3 regions of the Paenarthrobacter sp. NPDC089307 genome follow, and region 1 is predicted to be linked to each of the others. Evidence: riboswitches for the same ligand, from Rfam matches in the RefSeq annotation. Region 1 holds a riboswitch; each other region holds the start of a gene.
What was found. A riboswitch is a leader RNA that binds a small molecule or an ion and turns the genes downstream of it on or off. The one in region 1 is predicted to bind glycine.
Positions count from the first base shown of each region.

Region 1 (7,540 bases):
TTGCCTTCGGTCCAGGATGCTGCGTCGCCGGGCATGAACGGTGCCAGGTGTGCCTTGGCAGCAACCGGGCCAACACCGGGTCCGCCACCGCCGTGCGGGATGCAGAAGGTCTTGTGCAGGTTCAGGTGCGAGACGTCGCCGCCGAACTTGCCCGGCTGGGCCAGGCCGACCAGTGCGTTGAGGTTGGCGCCGTCGATGTACACCTGGCCACCGGCCTCGTGGATGGCGTCGCACACTTCGCGAACGTCGGCATCGTAGACACCGTGCGTGGACGGGTAGGTGATCATGATGGCCGAGAGTGCGTCGCGGTGGGCTTCGATCTTGGCCTTCAGGTCAACGTGGTCGATGGTGCCATCAGGTGCAGTGGCCACAACAACAACCTTCATGCCGGCCAGCACAGCCGAGGCAGCGTTGGTGCCGTGCGCGGATGCCGGGATCAGGCAAACGTTGCGCTGGTCATCGCCGTTGGAGAGGTGGTAGCCGCGGATCGCGAGCAAACCGGCGAGCTCGCCCTGGGAACCGGCGTTGGGCTGGATGGAGACCTGGTCGTAGCCTGTGATTTCGGTCAGCTGGGCTTCGAGGTCGCTGATGAGTTCACGCCAGCCCTCGGTCTGGGAATCCGGAGCGAACGGGTGGATAGAAGCGAACTCCGGCCAGGAGATGGCTTCCATCTCTGCAGTGGCATTGAGCTTCATGGTGCAGGAGCCCAGCGGGATCATGGTGCGGTCCAGTGCGAGGTCCCGGTCCGAGAGCTTGCGGATGTAGCGCAGGAGCTGGGTCTCGGAGCGGTGCGTGTTGAACACCGGGTGCTGCATGAATTCACTGGTGCGCTCAACGGAACCTTCGAGAGCAAAGCCCTCAACGGAGTCAACCACGGTGGCACCGAACACCGAGGCAACCTCGGCGATTACCGCCGCCGTCGTCGTCTCGTCAACGGAAATGCCCACCAAATCAGCGTCGATGCCGCGCAGGTTGATGCCGCGCGCTTCGGCCGCAGCCACAAGAGAGGCGGCCTCGCCGGGCACGCGCACCGTGATGGTGTCGAAGAACGAGCCATGCAGGACCTCGACGCCGGCAGCCTTCAGGGAAGCGGCGAGGGTGCGGGCGTGGCTGTGGGCGGTCTCGGCGATTGCCTTCAGGCCCTCGGGACCGTGGTAGACCGCGTACATCGAGGCAACGATGGCGAGCAACGCTTGCGCAGTACAGATGTTGGATGTGGCCTTCTCGCGGCGGATGTGCTGCTCGCGGGTCTGCAGCGCCAAGCGGTAGGCGGGGACACCGGCGTCGTCCTTGGAAACGCCCACCAAGCGGCCCGGCATGGAACGCTCGAGGCCCTTTTGGACTGCCATGTAGGCGGCGTGCGGGCCGCCGAAGAACAGCGGGACGCCCAAGCGCTGCGCGGAACCGACTGCGATGTCGGCACCCTGCTCGCCGGGAGGGGTGATGAGCGTCAGCGACAGGAGGTCGGCAGCAACGGTGACCAGCGCGCCGCGTTCCTTGGCGTCGGCGATGACCGCAGAGTGGTCGAACACGTGGCCGGACACGCCGGGCTGCTGGAGGACGACGCCGTTGATGGCACCTTCCGGAAGGCCGAGGGACAGGTCCGCGACCTCAACCTCGAAGCCGAGTGCCTCGGCGCGGCCCTTCACGATGGCGATGGTCTGCGGGAGGCAGTCGGCGTCGAGGACGGTCTTGCCGTCCTGGGCGGACTTGTTCTTATTCGCCCTGCGCATCATCAGCACGGCCTCGGCTACAGCAGTGGCTTCATCCAGCAGGGAAGCGTTGGCAATCGGCAGGCCGACGAGGTCCTGGACCATGGTCTGGAAGTTCAGGAGGGCCTCGAGGCGGCCCTGCGAGATTTCCGGCTGGTACGGCGTGTACGCGGTGTACCAGGCCGGGGATTCGAGGATGTTTCGGCGGATGACCGGCGGGGTGATCGTGTCGAAGTAGCCCTGGCCGATCATCTGTACGGCCGTCTTGTTTTTGGAAGCGAGCTTGCGAAGCTCTGCGAGGACCTCAACCTCCGAAAGGGCGTCCTGCAGGGTCAGGGCAACGTCCTGCCGGATATCGTTCGGAACGGCGGTGTCGACCAGCGAGTCAACGGTGTCGTAGCCGACAGACTTGAGCATGGTGTCAATGTCGGCCTGGCGGCGTGCGCCGATATGCCGATCGACGAAGGTGGTGGAGGCAGAACTAACCGTCACGAAGGAACTCCAATACTTGGGCGGCGTTTGGGTACGCCACAGCGGCTCGGGTTCCTCCCCGCTCTGTATTGGACCTGAGAGTTTCCGCGCGTTGTCTGCACGACAAATCGCTTGCACCGTCGGTGAGCACAGCGCCCCTTCACCCGGTTGGGCGGAGTGCCTGCTGCTTTCCAGAGTTGCCTCGCCGCGGCGGTGCGTGGGCCTGAGAGATTCCTGGGGAGGGTTTGCTCCTACGGCGCCTGCATCACGTGCCTGCAGGACTCTCCCGCCGCAGATCGAAGGCATGTTCAGTTGTACTTGGGCGCGTTGTTGGGCACGCCACAAGCGTTAATTGTCCTACGTGCGGGCCGCTGCGGCAAATGGATAAAGCCTCACTTGCGGAGACGGTCCAGGACGCCCAGAAGGATCTCGACGTCGGCCTCCCGCGCTGCCGTGCCGACGCCCTGGCCGCCCTCAAACATCGCGTTGAAGTACAGGCCATCGCCCATGTAGCTGACGGCTTTGGCGATCTCCGGGCCCACGTCCTGGGCCAGTACGTCCAGCCACTGTTGCTGGATGCCGGCAAACCTGCGTCGGGTTTCCTCATGCGCTACTTCAGCCAGCCTGGTGGCGGCCACGAAGGCCCGGTCCATGGGGGTATCGGCCCACAAGGAGGTCCGAATGAAGTAAGCAGCGCTGCCATCGGGCGCAGTCTTCATCTTTTCTATGTCCGCCTGGGCCAACTCATCCAAGCGTTCCAGCAGGGCGCTGATCAGCGATTCCTTGTTGGGAAAGTGATACAGCAGCCCTCCTTTGGAGACTCCTGCCCGTTTCGCTACGGCGTCAAGCGTGGCCGCACGCTCCCCCACCTCAATAAGGAGGGCTTCGAAGGCATCCAGGACGGCGTCCCGGGCAACTGGTTTTCGTGGCATGTGTACATCATTCCCTAAAGACTTGGGGGGTTTGAATTTGTAACTGTACCGTCCAGACGGTACAGTAAGTTGCATGTTATCGCCGTCCTCAACACAAGCACCCCGTTCCGCCCGCCCCTCCTTGGGTCAGGCAGCACCGTGGCGCGACTGGACGGCCCTGGCGCTCCTGATGTTCCCGGTACTGCTGGTGGCCGTCGACAACACCGCGCTCACCTTTGCCCTGCCCGAGATCGCCCGCTCCCTGGACGTGGGCGGTATCCAGCTGCTCTGGATCGTTGACGCCTACCCGCTGGTGCTCGCCGCGCTGCTGGTTTCCATGGGCAACCTCGGTGACAGGATCGGACGACGCCGGTTGCTCCTGATCGGCAGCACAGGCTTCGCGGCGGTTTCGGCTGCTACGGCGTTCGCGCCGTCGGCGGAATGGCTTATCGCCGGCCGCGCCGCACTCGGCGTCTTCGGTGCCATGCTGATGCCGTCAACGTTGTCCTTGATCCGGAACATCTTTACCGATCCCAACCGCCGCCGCCTGGCCATCGCGGTATGGGCCGCAGGCTTCTCCGGCGGCGCTGCCCTGGGCCCCATCTTCGGCGGCTGGCTCGTAGAGCACTTCTGGTGGGGCGCCGTGTTCCTGGTGGCAGCGTTCCTGCTCCTGCCCCTGCTGGCCTTTGGCCGGGTACTGATTCCCGAATCCAAGGACGCCAACCCCGGCCGGGTGGACGTGCCCAGCATTGTACTGTCCGTGGTCACCATGGCTCCGTTCGTCTACGGCATCAAGGAATTCGCGGTCCACGGCTTCGGTGCATCCGCAGCTGCCTTCATGGGCTTCGGCCTGGTGATGGGCATTGTGTTCGTCCGCCGTCAGCAGAGGATCGAAAGCCCCATGCTGGACGTTTCCCTGTTCAAGAACAAGGTGTTCAGCACGGCAATCGTGGCAAACGTCTTGTCCTTGTTCTCCATGACGGGCTTCATCTACTTCTTTGCCCAGCACCTGCAGCTGGTTGAAGGGCAGTCCCCCATGGAAGCCGGCATCGCCATGATTCCGGCACTCCTGGCCACGGTCATCGCCGGCTTGCTGGTGGTGCCCCTGGTCAAGCGCGTGCGGCCTGGATTCGTGGTGGCCGGCGGATTGACGCTAAGTGCCATCGGCTATCTGGTTGCAGTCATGGGCGACCATGGAACCGGACCGGTATTCCTCTTGTCGGCCCTCACAGTGCTCGCGGTGGGTGTCGGTGCGGCGGAAACCATCTCCAACGACCTCATCCTGGCTTCCGTGCCGGCAGACAAGTCCGGAGCTGCCTCGGCCATTTCCGAAACCGGCTACGAACTCGGTTCGCTCCTGGGGACGGCGGTGCTCGGCTCGATCCTCACAGCGTCCTACCAGCACAACCTCGTCATTCCCGAGGGCGTCCCCACCGAAGCCGCCAGGAAGTCCGGGGAGACACTGGCTGGTGCCGTGGACGCAGCCTCGGGCCTTCCTGCCCAGCTCTCCGAAGCACTGACCGCCGCCGCCCGGGTTGCCTTCGACTCCGGCGTCCACATCACTGCGGCGATTGGGCTGGTACTGATGGCCGGAGCGGCAGTGATGGCCGCCGTCGTACTCCGCAAGGTGCCCAAGGCAAAGTAGAGGAGTACACGGCGAAGCCGGCTACACCGCTTCGGTTGGCGCGGCCATATTGTCGACGCCGGCAGTCAGCTGGTCGATTCGCTCCAGCGCGTCGCTGAGCCGGCTGACCGTGGTCCACAGGCCCGGATGCTGCTCCCTGACCTCCTCAAGCGGAGTTCCCGCGGAGGTCAGGGATGCGAGGTCGAAGCTCACGTTGGTCCGGGCCCCGGCTATGGCGGCCCGCAGCGCGCCAAAACCAACCACGACGTCGGCAATGAGGGCCGGATTTCCATGGGAAGCAAGCCAGCCAAGGTCCTCGATGGCGTCGATGGCCCGCTCACCAAGCACGGCTGAGGCTTTGGCTGCGTCCACGGAAGCCCGATGGATGGCTTCTTCACGTTCCGTTCCTGGATCCAGCCGGAAGGCAGCCCCAAAAGCGTTGGAAGCAGAGGCGTCGTCATCCGCGAGCTTTAGGGCGTCTTTCCTCAACTGGTGGGCCCGGGCATGAATGCCGGAAAGTTCGTCCCGCTGGTCATCATCGGGCTCTGTGTAACCGGCCACCATGGACGTCAAAGCAGCGGCTATGGAGAGCATGACACCCGTCCCGGCGCCACCCCCGGGCGAACCGCTGGACTCGGCCAGGGCCTTTGTCCAGTCTTCGACCGTGGACTGCTGCGTGGTGACTGGTTCGGATTTCGTCATGCCATCAAGTGTGCCGTGACTGTCCAGTTTTCACACATGCCCCATGGATACACTGGCCAGACCAAAGGCGTCGAACGAAGAGGGTAAACCCATGACCATTGACCTCGAAGAGCTTTACAAAGACCTGCACGCCAACCCCGAGTTGTCCTTCCAGGAGACCAGGACGGCCGGAATCGCCGCCGGGCACCTGGAAAGCCTCGGATTCACCGTTCACCGCAGCATCGGCAAGACCGGAGTGGTGGGCGTTCTCGAGAACGGACCCGGACCCGTGGTGATGCTCCGGGCTGACATGGACGGCCTGCCCGTCAAGGAGTCCACCGGACTGGACTACGCAAGTACCGCCGTCGGCGTCGACCATGAAGGCAACGACGTGCCCGTCATGCACGCCTGCGGACATGACGTCCATGTCAGTTGCCTGGTGGGCGCGGCGGAGTCACTGGCCGCGCAGCGTGACCAGTGGCACGGCACCCTGATCGCCGTTTTCCAGCCTGCCGAAGAGTGGGGCGGCGGAGCGAACGCAATGGTCGCCGATGGCCTCTACGACGTAGTGCCCAAGCCGGATGTGGTCCTCGGGCAGCATGTTGCGCCCTTCCCCGCCGGCTGGTTCGGCATACGGGCCGGCGTCACCATGGCTTCGGCTGACTCCCTCAACATCACTTTGCACGGACGCGGCGGACACGGATCACGCCCGGAAACCACGGTTGATCCGGTCCTGATGGCTGCAGCCGCCACCGTGCGCCTGCAGGGCATCGTGTCCCGCGAGCTCGCGGCCAGTGACTCGGCCGTGGTGACTGTGGGGCAGATCCACTCAGGATCGAAAAACAACATCATCCCGGAAACAGCCACGCTGGGCCTCAGCGTCCGGACCTTCAACGATTCGATCAGAGACAAGATCCTCGGCTCGATCGAGCGCATTGTGCAGGGCGAATCAACGGCTTCCGGTGCGCCCAAGGACCCGGAAATCCATTTCGAAGAGCGCTTCCCCCTGACGGTCAACGACGAAACGGCTGCCGGCAGGATCACCGCGGCATTCAAGGCCAGGTTCGGCGCGACGCAGGTCATCGACCCCGGACCGGTATCTGGCAGCGAAGATGTGGGAGCCCTGGCAAAGGGTGCCGATGCACCCCTGGTGTTCTGGTTCCTTGGGGGCGCAGATCCCGCCCTGTTCAGGGAATGGGCCACCACGGGCCGGCTCCCCGTGGACATTCCGTCCAACCACTCGCCATACTTCGCACCCTTGATCCAGCCCACGCTCACCAAAGGGACTGAGGCTTTGGTGACCGCTGCTTTGGAGTACCTGGGTTCGGCCAGGCAGGGGCAGCAGGATTAGCTTGGACCACCCACGGAAAAGGCGCCGGCAACCCGGCGCCTTTTTGTGCGGATCTGTTGATCGTTCCGGTCCGGGTAATGCTTAGACCTTCTCGTGGATGCGGTTAACCTCGGGTTCGTAAACCTCCGGTTCCCTGCGACGGCGTGCCAGGAAAGTCCACAGTGTTCCTTCTGTCCCTTGGCGGGTCTCCGCCGGGGCAGCGGGCTCTTTCCTGGCCTCTGCAGGACGGGTCTCGGGCTTGCGCGCGGAGTCCTTCTTCGTGCGCCGCTCGAAGTCGTCATAGTACCCGTAGCACATGCCAACCTCCTTTTAATGGCGGTTCTTTAATACTCCTCGCACTACGCCCGGACGTCGACAACTTTTTTGGCAGCTTCCACGGCCAGCCTTGTTTCCTCGGCCACGAGGTGGGCGTTGATTGCCGCGCCAGCCATCACGCCGGAGGCGGCCGAAGCCATGACCTGGCCCATGAGGTCGACAACGTTTCCCGCAGCCCAGACCCCCGGCACCGAGGTAGCCCCACCCATGGGGTTCACCTCGATGTGCCGGCCCACTCCCATGGGGTGTTCCACCACCGGAACACCGAGGGACTCCACCACCGCCGAGCGGGCCTCCAGCCTGGCGCCAGTTACAGCCGCCTCCACAGGAATGACTGTTCCCGATGCCAGGACTACACCCCGCAAGGCATCATCATGGACCTCAAGTGAGCGCACCTTGCCTTCCAGCACACGGATGGAGCGGGCAGCCAGTTGCTCCCATTCTTCCTCCGTCGGCTCCACGACATCGTTGAGGA
Region 1 is NZ_JBFBHE010000002.1:702,326-709,865, forward strand. Features, by position in the region: gene gcvP (aminomethyl-transferring glycine dehydrogenase) at 1-2,204, opposite strand, end outside; glycine riboswitch at 2,385-2,482, opposite strand; gene AB0N72_RS07110 (TetR/AcrR family transcriptional regulator) at 2,576-3,115, opposite strand; gene AB0N72_RS07115 (MFS transporter) at 3,189-4,739, shown strand; gene AB0N72_RS07120 (cyclodeaminase/cyclohydrolase family protein) at 4,761-5,420, opposite strand; gene AB0N72_RS07125 (amidohydrolase) at 5,512-6,750, shown strand; gene AB0N72_RS07130 (hypothetical protein) at 6,832-7,047, opposite strand; gene AB0N72_RS07135 (NAD(P)/FAD-dependent oxidoreductase) at 7,089-7,540, opposite strand, start outside.

Region 2 (7,540 bases), on a different contig from region 1:
CGGATATTTGCAACAACGTAGACGCCACCGCGGGAGTGCGCGGCAGCCCCGTCGTCGGACGCGTTGCCCGCGGTGCGACGCTCCAACCAGGCCCGGCCGATGGTCCCGCTGTACGCCGGCGTGCGGGACACCTCGAATCCGCCGTAGCCGGACAGCTGGGTGGGGTTCTCGCCGTCGAGCACCAGGTCCTTGGACGCCACCTGGAAGTAGGGAACCTTGGTACCGTCCTCCGAAATCGCGAAGTACTGCTGGACTTCGTAGTCGGCGTCGTTGAAGAACGACGGCGACCGCTTCACCACTGCGTGCTCACTCGCCACACCGCCGGTCTTGTCCCCGGACGGCGCAGCACCAAGGGTTCCCCGGGTCAAGGTGGTGGGCGTCGTGAAGCCGGTGGCAACCAACCAGAAGTCGTTTCCGGCGCCCGAACCAGAGGTGTCTTCATCGTCCACGGCATAGGCGTTGACGTCATGCAGGGGAGGACAGGCGTCCAGGACGGTGGACGTCCAGGCTCCGTCGTCCTGCACATTGGAGGGGTCCAACACCCGGATTTCGAAGGAGACGTCACGCAGGAGGTTCAGCAGCAGGTAGTCCTTGGTCCAGCTCCATGACTGCAGGGACGTGTGCGCGTCAGGGGTGAAGAGAACCACCATGGCCGCTGAGCCAGCGAGGTAGTCCTCGAAGTCCGCAGCCAGCAGCGAGCCGGCCGGATACGTTACGCCGGCCACTTCCCAGTCCCCTTGGGGGCGGAAAAGCAAACATTCGCGGTGGACACTGATGTTGACGTCGGTGGGTACGTCGATCGCTACCCGGGAGTCCTCGCGCAGCAGCCAGGTCCTGCGGTTGTAGAAGTCGATGTAGTCAACGGCAAAGGTCCGCTCAAACCCGGGAGTGGAGTCGTGCGCCACCATGGCCAGCATGTGGTTTTCAGGAATTTCGAAGATGCGTTCAGCGTCCGCGAGGGACCCGCCCCTGCGGAGCTTGACGCCGGTCCGTGCGTAGGAGGACGACGTTGCCGGCAGGCCGTCCGCCGTGCTGGAGACCAGCAGGGTATCGGCATCCAACCAGCTGATGTTGCCCTTGGCGGTGGGAATGTCGAAGCCGCCCGCCGCCGGGTCCACGAAGGTGCGCGATTCGACGTCGAACTCGCGGTGGCGGTCAGCGTCCCCGCCGTCAGGGGAGAGCGAAACCATGGCCAGGCGGTACTCGGAGCCGTCCGCGGGACGAAGGAATCCGGCCCCGTGGAAGACCCATTCGACCCCTTCAGCCGCGGCCAGCGCGTCAATGTCCAGCAGCACGTCCCACTCGGGCTCGTCCCTGAGGTAGCTCTCCCATGTGGTGCGCCGCCAGAGGCCTTTGGGGTGCTCCTGGTCCTTCCAGAAGTTGTAGTAGAAATCGCCGCGTTTGTTGACCATGGCGATCCGGTCCGTGGAATCCAGGACTTCCAGGATGCCGGATTCCACCTCCGCGTAGTCGGCGTCTTCCAGCAACTCTTCGGTGCGGGCGTTCTGTTCCCGGACCCACGCCAACTGCTCCTCGCCGTGGATGTCCTCCAGCCAGGCATTCTCGTCCGTGGGTTCAGGCGCGATTTCCGCTGCGTGGCGCGGCCCGGAAGCTGGCGAGGAAGCCAGCCCGGAAGCCGGCTCGGTCTCATTCTCGGGAAGTGGCGACTGATCAGCTGCTGTGGTGGTCATCGCCCCATCCAAGCAACACTGTTCGACCGTAAGCAAGTCACTCAGAAGCTAGGCTTTGAACGTGGCTAAATCGCAAACCAACCGTGTTGCCCTTATTGGGGCCGGCCCCCGGGGCACCAGTGTCCTTGAGCGGTTGCTCGCGAACTGGGTTGCGGACGGCGCAGGGGGGTCCCTGCACATCCATGTCGTGGATCCATATCCCGCCGGTGCCGGCCATGTGTGGCAGCCGGAGCAGTCGCGCTTGTACCTGATGAACACCCAGTCGTTCTATCCCACGCTGATACCGGAGGAGCCCGGGTTGGCAGCGCCACTTGCGGGCGGTTCCTTCGATCAGTGGCGCGAGGCCCGGCGTCGGGATGGCATGGGCCTGAACGACGCAGAGAAGGCCGAGCTGGCCACCCTGGACTCCCACGACTTCCCCAGCCGCGCGCTCTACGGGCGCTACTTGCGGCAGACCCTGGCGGAGCTGCTGGACCGGCTGCCCGACGGCGTCGAGGTCACCTTCCATGAAACGCTCGCCGTGGCGGCGCGTCCGGCAGGCGGGATGTTCGACGTCGAACTCGCCAACGGCGCGACGCTCACCGTCGGTTCCGTGGTGCTGGCGTTGGGCCACATCGAGTCACGGCTGAATCCTGAGCAGAAGGCCTTCAAACGCGCCGCGGACGAACTGGGCCTGCTCTACTTTCCGCCAGCCCCGCCGGCCGACGTTGACTGGAGCGAAGTGCCGGACAACGAGCCCGTTCTTGTCCGCGGCATGGGCTTGAACTTCTTTGACGTCATGGGCCAGCTGACCGAGGGCCGCGGAGGCAAGTTCGTGGAGGCCGGCGCGCCCGGGGCCGGGGTGCTGGAGTACCGGGCATCTGGCCGGGAGCCCAGGATCATCGCGGCTTCCCGCAGGGGCACTCCGTACCGCGCCAAAGCTGGGTTGGACGGCTATTACCCCCGCAGTATCACCATGCGCTACCTGACCGAGGACGCCGTGGACCGCTTCCGGGCAGCAGGCATCCAGCCCGGCTTTGACCATGACCTCTGGCCGTTACTGCACCGGGATGCGTTGTGGGCCTACTATTCAACGCTGTCCCGGTCCCAGCCCGCCGCGATCAAGGACCCGGCGCAGTTCCTGGCAGACCTCGAAGACGCGCTCCAACCGCATGCCCACACCACCGCGAACTGGGAAAGCGATGTGGAGGTCCTTGTTGAAAAACACGTGGTCACTTCACGGCGTTTGAACCTTCGCGGGCTGGCGTCGCCGCTGGCGGGCCGGACGTTCGCTTCGCGGCGTGAACTGGATGCAGCGGTCACCGCGTATCTGGACGATGACGCGCGGCGCTCGGCGCTTGGGGAAGCCGACCCCGTGAAAATGGCCATCGGTGCGCTCCACACCGGCAGGGCCATCCTCAAGACCGTGGTGGCTGACGGCGGCATCACTGACGAGTCATGGCTGGCAGGGTTGCGGGGCTGGTTCGAGTCGTTCGTCGAAGGATTGGCCAGCGGCCCTCCCGCGCTGCGTTCGGAGCAGCTGGCCGCCCTGGCGCGTGCCGGCGTCGTAAGTTTTGTTGGACCGGACCCCAAGTTCAGCGTGGACCGTGGCTCCAGGGTGTTCCGGGCCGCCTCCCCGTGGGTGCACGAAGGGCCCGCGGAGGCGCGGACCCTGATCGAGGCGATGTCGCCTGCGAACAGGGTGGGCATCAACATCTCTCCGCTGCTTGAGCAGCTCATGGCCGATGGCTTGGTGCGAACCAAGATCATGATGAGTGTGGAGGGGACGCCGATGCAGACCACGGGCCTTGACGTCGAGCCGCACCCGTACCGTCCCAAAGCGGCCAACGGATCCGTCACAGAAAGCATGTATGTCCTGGGCCTACAGTTGTCCGCCTCGCAGTGGGGAAATGCCATCGCAGCGGAGGCCCGTCCGCGGTCAGGACCCGCCTATGCCAGTGGTCAGCGGACCCTCCGGGATGCTGACGAGATCGCCCGTAGCATCCTGGGCCTCTAGGCCGTTGGGGTTGCGCGGCCTGCCAGCCTTCGTTACTGTGTGAGCTGCATCACCGGATAGGGTGGTGCACGCTTATGATCTGCGGCGGGAGAGTCCTGCCGGTACATTTCGACAGGCGCCGTAGGAGCAAACCCTCCCCAGGAATCTCTCAGGCCCATGTACCGCCGCGGTTAGGCAACTCTGGAAAGCAGTCCGACAACCGGGCTCACCGAAGGTGCAAGCAGGCCCATGCCTGCGGAAACTCTCAGGTCTACCTACAGAGCGGGGAGGAACCCGAATCAATGTGGCACCTTGTGCCGCCTGAACGACGGAGTTCCTTTGACGATTCATCCTCCCACTGGCGCCGAATCACCCCATCTCGAGCGCCAGCTCAGCAACCGCCACATCCAGCTCATCGCCATCGGCGGAGCAATTGGCACCGGCCTCTTCATGGGCTCGGGCAAAACCATATCCGCGGCCGGCCCATCCGTCATCTTCGTGTACATGATCATCGGCTTCATGCTGTTCTTCGTCATGCGGGCCATGGGCGAACTGCTGCTAAGCAACCTGAATTACAAATCCTTCAGCGACTTCGCAGCAGACCTCCTGGGCCCCTGGGCCGGGTTCTTCACCGGCTGGACCTACTGGTTCTGCTGGGTCATCACCGGCATCGCAGATGTGATCGCCATCGCCGGATATTCGCAGGAACTATGGCCCTCCCTTCCCCTGTGGGTACCGGGCCTGATCACCATCGGGATCCTCCTGCTCCTGAACCTGGCAACCGTCAAAGCCTTCGGTGAGACCGAATTCTGGTTCGCACTCATCAAGATCGTGGCCATCGCAGCGCTCATTATCGTGGGCCTGTTCATGATCTTCAGTGGATTCCAGTCCGATGCCGGCCCGGCCAGCTTCACCAACCTGTGGAGCCACGGCGGTTTCTTCCCGAACGAGTCCATGGGCTCCGTGGCTGGTTTCCAGATCGCGGTGTTCGCGTTCGTAGGCATCGAACTGGTGGGCACCACCGCCGCTGAAGCCAAGGACCCGGAGAAGAACCTCCCCAAGGCCATCAACTCCATCCCCATCCGTGTGCTTCTCTTCTACGTGGGTGCGCTCATCATCCTCATGTCCGTCACGCCCTGGACCCAGTTCGCCGCCGGCCACAGCCCCTTTATTGCCATGTTCTCCCTGGCCGGCCTCGGCGCAGCAGCCACCATCGTGAACCTGGTGGTGTTGACGTCAGCCATGTCCTCGGCCAACTCGGGCATCTACTCCACCTCGCGCATGGTGTTCGGGCTCGCGCAGGAGGGTGACGCGCCCAAGGTGTTCGGTGCCCTCTCCGGACGCAAAGTACCCCGCAACGCACTGTTCCTCTCGTGCGTCCTGCTGCTGTCCGGCGTCGTACTGATGTATGCCGGCCAGGACGTTGGCAAGGCGTTCGACATGGTGACCACCGTGTCCGCGGTCTGCTTTGTGTTCGTCTGGTCGATCATCCTGGCAAGCTACCTGGCCTTCCGGAAGCGCAGGCCGCACCTGCACGACGCATCGGCGTTCAAGATGCCAGGTGGCGTGGCGATGGTGTGGGTGGTGTTCGCGTTCTTCGCTTTCGTGCTGTGGGCGCTGACCACCCAGCCTGACACCCTGCTTGCTTTGCTTGCCACGCCCCTATGGTTCGTCATCCTGGGCGTCGCATGGTTCTTGATCCGGCGCCGTCCAACACACCTGGCCCGTTATGCGGCGTTCCAGGCGGAGCTGCAGCGCGATGCCGAGCGCGTCCGGGAGCCGGAACCGGCGAACAAGTAACTCCGCATAACAAAACCGGGCCCCTCACGAGGAAAATCGTGAGGGGCCCGGCCTTCATTCGTCACTCGAGGAGGTGCTTAGCCCCTCAAGCACTTCTGGTACTCCAACCAGGCGAAGGCATACCGCAGCCAGCCCACGATGTCATACCACTTGGACGGCTTGGTGGGCGGGGTGCACTGTGGCGGTTGAGGCCCGCTGTCGGCAATTTTCACCAGCGCCTTGACCACAGTTCCACTTTCGACGGCGGTCAGTACCAGGGTGCCTGTGCCTGCGGCCGCCGCTGCGGGAACCTTGAGGTTCACCGTGGCCGCACCCGCTGTAACAGGAACATCGCCGAGCACCACGGCGGCACCCTTGGCGTCAGTGAAGACGGCCTTGAGTGTGGCGTTTGCCGGGCTGCCGATCGAGGTGAGGTCCAGCTTGGAGACAGCCAGGCTGATCGGCGATCCGGCCTTTACCTCGGCTGCCGTGGAATTGGCCACGGCAACCGAACGGCGTGCGAAGTCCGGGGACACAGGCTTGTGTTCGCGCAGGTACTTGATCCACGCATCCCGGTCAACCAGTCCGGTGTCCTTCGTGTTGCTGCCTTCCTTGAACACCCGGAAGTTGTCACCGCCGGTTGCCAGGAAGCTGAAGGTGCCAAGCCGGTACTGCTTTGCGGGGTCGATCACAGTTCCGTTGACCCAGATGCCGGTGATGCGGTCACCTGCGGGGCGGGCGGCGTCGTAGGTGTAGTTGACGTTCTTGGACAGCCCAAGCTGCTGGTACGGACGGCTGGGGACGGTGCCATCAGGGTTGGTCTGCCACTGCTGCTCCAGGAGAGTCTTGAACTGTGCGCCGGTGAGGGACGTGGTCCACAGGTTGTTCACGAATGGCAGGACCGCGTTGGCTTCGGCGTACGTGATGATTCCGTCGGGTGCATAGTACAGCTCGTTACGCAGTCCACCCGGGTTCACGACGCCGATCTCCGCCGCACCGAGTTCCGGCGCCTTGAGCGTGTCCACCAACGAGTCTGCCACTAGGTTTCCAAGCGTCGATTCGCTCGCGCGGTCATCGCGCTTCGGGGCTCCGCCGGCGGGGTCCGGAGTGAAGGCCGTGGTGATATCAGCGGTCACCGCGCCCACCGCCTGGTTGCCGATTTCAGCAGCCTGGGCAAGGGCCTTTTCCACGATCGCCTTCACGGCAGCCACCCGCGGGTAGGCGGCAACGAGGCTGTCAGCCGTGTCCGTTGTGCGGTCCACGACTGCTGCCTTGTAGGCCGTAACGGACTTGGTTGCGGTATCCACGGTCAGCGTCACGCTGCCCACGTTTTCGCCGTAGTTGCCGGTCTGCACAATCGGCCGGGTCTTGCCTGTAGCTTGTCCGTTGACGTCCAGGACCGGAGCATCCCAGGCGTATTCCTTGTGCGTGTGGCCGGTGAAGATGGCTGCCACGTCGGGGCTGGTTTCGTTGACCAGTTTGGCGAAGGGTCCGCCTGCGGCCACCTCTTGCTCAAGGGTGGCCCCTTCGGGCGTTCCTGAAGCAGCGCCGTCGTGGTTCTCCACGATGATGAGGTCTGCCAGGTTGTCAGCCTTGATCTTCGCGGCCACGCGGTTGATGGCCTCCACCGGGTCTCCAAACTCGAGGTCGGTGATTCCCGCAGGGGTCACCAGGGACGGGACTTCCTGCGTGACAGTGCCGATCACGGCCACCCGCATTCCATTCATGTCCAGGACTTTGTACTCCGGAAGGACCGGAGTGGTGGTTCCCTTCTGGTAGACGTTCGCGCCCAGGTACGCGAACTTTGCGTTGGTACCTCCGGCAACGACGCGGTCGCGCAAATCCTGCCATCCGCCGTCGAACTCGTGGTTGCCCACGGCGGAAGCCTGCAGCTCCAGCGCGTTCAGGACGTCAATGGTGGGCTGGTCCTTCGCCACGGAGGAGGCGAACAGGGATGCGCCGATGTTGTCACCTGCGGAAATAAACGCCGTTGCGCCCGGTGCTGCGGCCGCGCGGAGCTTCTCCACGGTGCCCGCGAAGAGCACGGTGTTGGAGTCGATGCGGCCGTGGAAATCGTTGATGCCCAGGAACTGCA
Region 2 is NZ_JBFBHE010000005.1:51,089-58,628, reverse strand. Features, by position in the region: gene AB0N72_RS13125 (prolyl oligopeptidase family serine peptidase) at 1-1,691, opposite strand, end outside; gene AB0N72_RS13120 (FAD/NAD(P)-binding protein) at 1,753-3,687, shown strand; glycine riboswitch at 3,763-3,861, shown strand; gene cycA (D-serine/D-alanine/glycine transporter) at 4,006-5,466, shown strand; gene AB0N72_RS13110 (ExeM/NucH family extracellular endonuclease) at 5,544-7,540, opposite strand, start outside.
Region 2: linked by a shared signal. The riboswitch ahead of cycA (D-serine/D-alanine/glycine transporter) and the one ahead of gcvP (aminomethyl-transferring glycine dehydrogenase) in region 1 are both predicted to bind glycine.

Region 3 (7,540 bases), on a different contig from region 1:
GTGCGGCTGGACGTTCGCGTACTCGGCCCCGAACAGGGACTTGATCCGGTCGATGGCGAGCTGCTCGATCACGTCCACGTGCTCGCAACCACCGTAGTAGCGCTTGCCGGGGTAGCCTTCGGCGTACTTGTTGGTCAGCACCGAACCCTGTGCCTGCATCACGGCAACGGCGGTGTGGTTCTCGGATGCGATCATTTCCAGGCCGTCGCGCTGGCGGCCGAGTTCGTCGTCGATCTTCGCGGCGATCTCGGGGTCCAGCTCGGAGAGCTGGGCGTCCAACGACGGCGATACGACCTGTTCGAATTCAGTCACGGATACCGGGTTCACAGTTCGCCTCCGTTGGCTGCCGCGTACTCTTCGGCCGACATGAGGGGCCCTTCTTCCGTGGCGGCCACCTTGAACAGCCAGCCTGCGCCGTAGGGGTCGGTGTTGATGAGGGCGGGATCTCCGACTACGGCGTCGTTGATCTCGGTCACCTCACCGGTCACGGGCGAGTAGAGGTCGGAGACGGACTTGGTGGATTCCACCTCGCCGCAGGTCTCCCCGGCGGTCACTGTGGAACCGACCTCGGGCAGGTCCACATACACGATGTCACCCAAGGCGTCGGCGGCCACGGCGGAGATGCCAATCCCCACAGGCCCACCTCCATCGGCAGCCACCCATTCATGCTCGGCCGAGTACTTCAGTTCAGCAACTACTTTGCTCATTCCAATTCCTATCTCTCGTGGAGTTTTCGTACAGCTGATGCCCTTAAGAGGGCCTTTTAAGCGCGTTATGTGTACAAAAACTCGCTACTTTTGGCGCTTGTAGAACGGCAGCGGCACAACTTCGAACGGTTCGGCCTTACCGCGGAGGTCGACGTCAACGATCGTGCCCGGCTCTGAATGCTCGACGTCGACATACGCCAGGGCGACCGGGTAACCGAGCGTCGGGCTCGGCTGCCCCGAGGTCACCTCGCCGATCAGGGAACCGTCCTTGAGGACCGAGTAGTGCCCACGGGCCGCGCGACGTCCGGCGCCTTTGAGTCCCACCAGTTTCTGCCCGATCGTGGAACCAACACCGGCGGCTTTGATCGCGGCGAGTGCTTCCTTGCCAACAAAGTCGCCCTCCTTGGACAACGCCACCACGGGACCGAGCCCGGCTGCGTAGGCGTTCACGTGGCGGGAGAGCTCGTTGCCGTAGAGGGGCATGCCCGCTTCGAGGCGCAGGGAGTCGCGGGCTGCGAGGCCTGCGGGGATGAGGCCGTGGCCCTCGCCTGCTTCGAGTAGCGCTTCCCACAGACCCGGAGCGTCGACGTTCGGGATGTAAATCTCGAAGCCGTCCTCCCCGGTGTACCCGGTGCGGGCCACCAGCAGGTCTTGGGTACCGCCGTCGGAAATCAACGGGATCTCAACCGCGGCGTAGTACTTCAGCTCGGTGACCAGGGAGTGCTGCTCCGCGGGCACCAAGGTCAGCAGGATCGCCTCGGCGTTCGGTCCCTGTACGGCGATCAGGGAGGTCTCGGCGGAGGCGTCCTCAACAACAACGTCGAAACCGGCCGCACGCTCCTTCAAGGCCGCCGCCACAACCGCAGCGTTGCCCGCATTCGGAACCACGAGGAACTTATCCGCTGCGCGGCGGTACGTGATGAGATCGTCGATGATGCCGCCGTCGGCGTTGCAGATCAGCGAGTACTTCGCCTTTCCAACCGCAATCGCGGACAACTTGCCCACCAGTGCGTAGTCCAGGAACGCTGCGGCATGGGGACCGGTGACCCAGACTTCGCCCATGTGGGAGAGGTCGAACAGGCCCGCCGCGTTGCGGACGGCGTGGTGCTCGGCGAGTTCGGACTCGTATTTAAGGGGCATCTGCCAGCCGCCGAAGTCCGTGAAGGACGCGCCGGCCTTTTTGTGTTGCTCGTAAAGAGCTGTGTAGTTCTCAGACATCTCAGGATCCTTTAGTTCTCAAAGTCTTCGAGGGGAGGGCAGGAGCACACAAGGTTCCGGTCGCCTGCCGCGCCGTCAATGCGGCCAACCGGCGGGAAGTACTTGTCCTGCTTGAGGTGGTGGACCGGGAAGGCGGCCTGCTCACGGGGGTAGTCGCGGTCCCAGTCGGAACTGACGACGGCGGCAGCCGTGTGCGGCGCGTTGCGCAGCGGCGACTTCTCAACAGTGAAGTCCCCGCTGGCTACCTGCTCGATCTCGCCACGGATGGTGATCATGGCTTCGATGAAGCGATCGATTTCGGCCAGGTCTTCGGATTCCGTGGGTTCCACCATGAGCGTGCCGGCAACCGGGAACGCCAGCGTGGGGGCGTGGAAGCCGAAATCGATCAGGCGCTTGGCAACGTCTTCAGCCGTGACACCCGTGCGGACCGTGAGCTCGCGGAGGTCCAGGATGCATTCGTGCGCCACGAGTCCGCCTTCGCCCGTGTACAGGACCGGGAAGTGCTCATCCAGGCGGGAGGCTACGTAGTTCGCGGCCAGCAAGGCAGACTTGGTCGCCTCGGTGAGCCCTTCGCCGCCCATGAGCTTCACGTAAGCCCAGGAAATCGGCAGCACACCGGCGGAACCGAAGCGGGAAGCCGAAATGGCAACGCCACCTTCGGAAGAAGCGTTGTTTGCATCCCCCGGCATGAACGGAGCCAGGTGGGCCTTCGCAGCGACCGGGCCAACGCCCGGACCGCCGCCACCGTGCGGAATGCAGAAGGTCTTGTGCAGGTTCAGGTGCGAGACGTCGCCGCCGAACTTGCCCGGCTGGGCCAGGCCAACCAGCGCATTGAGGTTGGCGCCATCCACGTACACCTGGCCGCCGGCCTCGTGCACCGCATCGCACACCTCGCGGACGTCAGCGTCGTACACACCGTGCGTGGACGGGTAGGTGATCATGATGCAGGAGAGCAGGTCCCTGTTGGCCTCGATTTTGGCCTTGAGATCATCGTGGTCGATGGTGCCGTCGGATGCCGTGGCCACAACAACAACCTTCATGCCGGCCAGCACGGCCGAGGCAGCGTTGGTGCCGTGTGCCGAAGCCGGGATCAGGCAGACGGTGCGCTGCTGGTCTCCACGGGAGTGGTGGTAGCCACGGATCGCGAGCAAGCCGGCAAGCTCTCCCTGGGAACCGGCGTTGGGCTGGATGGAAACTTGGTCGTAGCCCGTGATCTCGGTCAGGTCAGCTTCCAAACCGGAAATCAGCTCACGCCAGCCAGCCGTCTGGTGGTCCGGAGCGAACGGGTGGATCGAAGCGAACTCCGGCCAGGAGATGGCCTCCATCTCCGCCGTGGCGTTGAGCTTCATGGTGCACGAACCCAGCGGGATCATGGTGCGGTCCAGTGCGAGGTCCCGGTCGGACAGCTTGCGGATATAGCGCAACAGCTGCGTCTCGGAACGGTGCGTGTTGAACACCGGGTGCTGCAGGAAATCGGAGGTGCGGATTACGTCGGAAGCCAACTCGAACCCGGCCGCCTCCCCTACCGGACCGGCACCAAAGGCGACGGCAACCGCGGAGAGGACCTCCGGCGTCGTGGTTTCATCAACTGAAACGCCAACCGTGTCTGCGTCGACGTAGCGAAGGTTGATGCCGCGTGCTTCGGCCGCGGAGATGACCTTGTCGGCCTTGCCGGGGACGCGGACGGTGAGCGTGTCGAAGAAGGACCCGGACACAAGTTCGCGGCCCGCCTTCTGCAACGCGGTGGCCAGGACACGGGCGTGACCGTGGACGGTTTCGGCGATCGCCTTCAGGCCTTCGGGACCGTGGTAAACGGCGTACATCGACGCCACGATCGCGAGCAAAGCCTGGGCCGTGCAGATGTTGGACGTGGCCTTTTCGCGGCGGATGTGCTGCTCGCGGGTCTGGAGCGCCAAGCGGTACGCCGGAACGCCGGCGTTGTCCTTGGAAACGCCGACGATGCGGCCCGGGAGCGTGCGCTCCATGCCTTCGCGCACGGCCATGTAAGCGGCGTGAGGGCCACCGAAGAACAGCGGAACACCGAAACGCTGCGCGGTTCCGACGGCGATATCCGCGCCTTGCTCGCCCGGGGGCGTGATGAGCGTGAGTGCCAGCAGATCGGCTGCGACTGTGACCAAGGCACCGCGCTCCTTCGCTGCAGCGATCACGGGAGCGTGGTTAAAGACCCGGCCCGAAACGCCGGGTTGCTGCAGGACGATACCGTTGATGTCGCCGTCGGGCAGTCCGGCCGAAAGGTCGGCGACCAGAACCTCGAAGCCGAGTGCCTCGGCGCGGCCCCGCACAATGGCGATGGTCTGCGGGAGGAGGTCCGCGTCCAGGACAGTCTTGCCGTCTTTGGCAGTCTTGTTCTTATTGGCCCTGCGCATCAGGAGCACGGCCTCGGCCACAGCGGTGGCTTCATCCAGCAACGAGGCGTTGGCTACGGGCAGGCCAGTGAGGTCCTGCACCATGGTCTGGAAGTTGAGCAGCGCTTCGAGGCGGCCCTGGGAAATTTCGGGCTGGTACGGCGTGTAGGCCGTGTACCAGGCCGGAGCTTCAAGGATGTTGCGGCGGATGACCGGCGGGGTGACGGTGTCGTAGTAGCCCTGGCCGATCATCTGGACAGCGGTCTTGTTCTTCGAGGCCAGCTTGCGCAGCTCGGTAAGGACCTGGGTCTCGCTCAGCGCCGCCGAAAGGGTCAGCGGCGAGGACTGGCGGATGGAATCGGGGACGGCTACGTCCACCAGGCCGTCGACAGAGTCGTAGCCGATGGCCTTGAGCATGGTGTCAACATCGGCCTGGCGCCGGGCGCCGATGTGCCGGTCCGCGAAAGCGGTGGGGGTTGATTGAACAGTCAAGAGGAACTCCATGATTCAGGCGCCCAGTGAGCGCCACGATGATGTGGTGTTCCTCCCCGCTCTGTATTGGACCTGAGAGATTCCGCAGGAATGGTTGCCTGCTTGCACCGTCGGTGAGCCCGGTTACCCGGGCTGCTTTCCAGAGTTGCCTAACCGCGGCGGTACATGGGCCTGAGAGATTCCTGGGGAGGATTTGCTCCTACGGCGCCTGACTGGATGTACCGGCAGGACTCTCCCGCCGCAGATCAAAAGCGTTGCGCCACCTCAGTGACACGCTTCACACCATAGCGGGTAGTTTCGAAAAAGCGCAAGCAAGGCAGGGCTACTGATGCATCGCCTCATGGATTTGGAGCGCGAACCACAACTGCGCCACCGTGGACGTCTCGCCCATGTCCAGGCCCGTCAATTCACCGATTTTCCGCATCCTGTAGATGATTGTTTGCCGGTGCGCGAACAGGGCAGCGGCTGTCTTTTGCCAGGACCGCTGGGAGTCCAGGTAGGTCCTCAACGTGACCAAGAGATCTCCGTCCTGGCTTTGCTCGTAATCGAAAATCGGACCCAAAAGACGCCGGACCAACGCCGTTCCTTCCTCGAAGCCGGTCAGTCCGAGCCACGATGGGCCTTGGGCGTAACGTGCCAGCCGCAGCTTGTTAGCGCGAGCAGATCCTAGCGCCCAGAGGGACTCCTGGAGGGCCCTTTGGATACTGGCAACAGCACCCACCGCGCTGATTCCGATCACGGCATCCGGACCCGCGCAATGCACCAGGACATCATCAGGCACGTCGGCCGGAACCACCACGTGGAGCCTGTTGTTCCGCTTCAAGGACGCCGACGCAACCCCGTGCCTCCACAGTTCGACGTGGACGTTCGCCAGCCGGTCGCCGTCGGTTGCTGCCTGGGAACCATCCCCGGACATGGTGACCAGCAGGAAATCCTGGGCCGCAATTCCAAAGCCGGACAGCCGGCTCTCCATCTCCGCCACGCCCAAGCGGCCGTCCATCGCCTGCAGCAGGAACTCGCCGGCCAACCTGTGACGGCTTTCGAGCGACAGCACTATCCGTGAAAGCTGCAGTCCCAGCACGGTTGCGGCGTGAAGGAGCACGACGGCGTCCGGGTGCGGTTCGCTGTTGGGCAGCACAACCATGAGCGCGCTGGCGTGGGTGGGTATGTCCATGGTCAGCACGTGCCTGCCCCTGATCCGATGCCATTGGAAATTCTTCCCGGCAGGAGTTGCGTGGCCGGACAACGGAGCCCAGGCATCGGTGAGGAACTGCGGCAGGGCCTCCCCGTCCGGATGCCAAGGATGGAGGCAGCGGCGGTCCACAACGAACAGTTGCGCATCAAGCTCCGTGGCGAGCCGCTGGACCAGGCTCTGCCAGTGGTCCTCCGAGGCGCCGGCCGTCCTCAGCAGGTCATAGACCCGCGCGGTTTGGCGCAATCGTCGTGATTCTTCGAGCAGGGAGGACTCCGCTACCGAGCGCGCAATGGCGATGAACGGCAGCGGATACGGGATGTTGATCAGGGGCAGCGGCAGCTGCTCGCATGCCGCCAGGAACTCCGGCGTGAGGGGCGGCGCGTGCATCTTCTCCCCGATCGCCAGGGCGCTGGCTCCGCTGTCCATGAGGGCCTCGGCGAGCGCCACCTGGCCTTCCGGGTCGGCGGGAACGGACAGGCCATTGGTCATCATGAGCTCCCCGCCGGTCACCCATTCCCAGAGCCGGGGCAGGTCCGAGGTGTGGGCCCAGGTGATGCGATTGTCCAGGCCGGCCTGCCCTGCCAGGAGGGTGAGTCCGAGCTGCGGTTCGGCTACGAGTTCGGCCACCGTGATCGCCATGGGATGCTCCGTTTTCTGCGTGTTTCCGGGCTGGTTAGACATTCGTCTAAATGGCTCGGCCATTTGTAGTCAATGTAGCGCTTTCGGGAGTGATGCGCGTCACCAACAATGGAATTACTTAGTTCCCGCTCAACGGCGAGCACCCCTCACCCCAAGGACTCTTCAATGACAACGCACAAGCCCATCGGCCCTGTGGACGCAACCAAGGTCCCCCGGTATGCAGGCCTGGGCACCTTCGCCCGCCTCCCCCAGATCGACCGCGTTCCGGACTACGACATCGCCATCGTCGGCGTACCGTTCGACGGCGGGACCTCCTTCCGTCCCGGGGCCCGTTTTGGTCCTGCCGCCGTTCGTGAAGCCTCGCGGCTCCTGCGCCCCGGCTACCACCCGGAGCTCGACGTCGAGCCTGTGTACGAAGCCCAGGTTGTGGATGCCGGCGACATCGCCTGCACTCCTTACGACATCACCCGGGCGGTCCGCGAGATCGAGGAGCAGGCGTTGCCCCTCATCAGTGAGGACAAGCGGCTCATTTCCATCGGCGGCGACCATACGATTGCCTTGCCCATGCTCCGGGCGTTGAACAAGGTCCATGGCCCGGTGGCATTGCTCCACTTCGATGCCCACTTGGATACTTGGGATACCTACTTCGACCAGCCCATCACGCACGGAACCATTTTCCGCCGCGCCTTCGAGGAGGGCCTCCTTGTGGAGGACAAGTCGATGCACGTGGGAATCCGGGGCCCGGTCTATGACCGCAACGATTTCCTCCGCGACCACGAGTTCGGGTTCCAGATCATCCGCTGCTCGGACCTGGACGTCATCGGCGTCCCGACGGCCATCCAGCGCGTGAAGGACAGGCTGGGCGACACCCCGGTCTATGTGTCCATCGACATCGATGTCCTGGACCCGGCCTTCGCGCCCGG
Region 3 is NZ_JBFBHE010000003.1:200,060-207,599, forward strand. Features, by position in the region: gene glyA (serine hydroxymethyltransferase) at 1-327, opposite strand, end outside; gene gcvH (glycine cleavage system protein GcvH) at 324-707, opposite strand; gene gcvT (glycine cleavage system aminomethyltransferase GcvT) at 792-1,925, opposite strand; gene gcvP (aminomethyl-transferring glycine dehydrogenase) at 1,937-4,783, opposite strand; glycine riboswitch at 4,933-5,031, opposite strand; gene AB0N72_RS08495 (PucR family transcriptional regulator ligand-binding domain-containing protein) at 5,106-6,617, opposite strand; gene speB (agmatinase) at 6,783-7,540, shown strand, end outside.
Region 3: linked by a shared signal. The riboswitch ahead of gcvP (aminomethyl-transferring glycine dehydrogenase) and the one ahead of gcvP (aminomethyl-transferring glycine dehydrogenase) in region 1 are both predicted to bind glycine.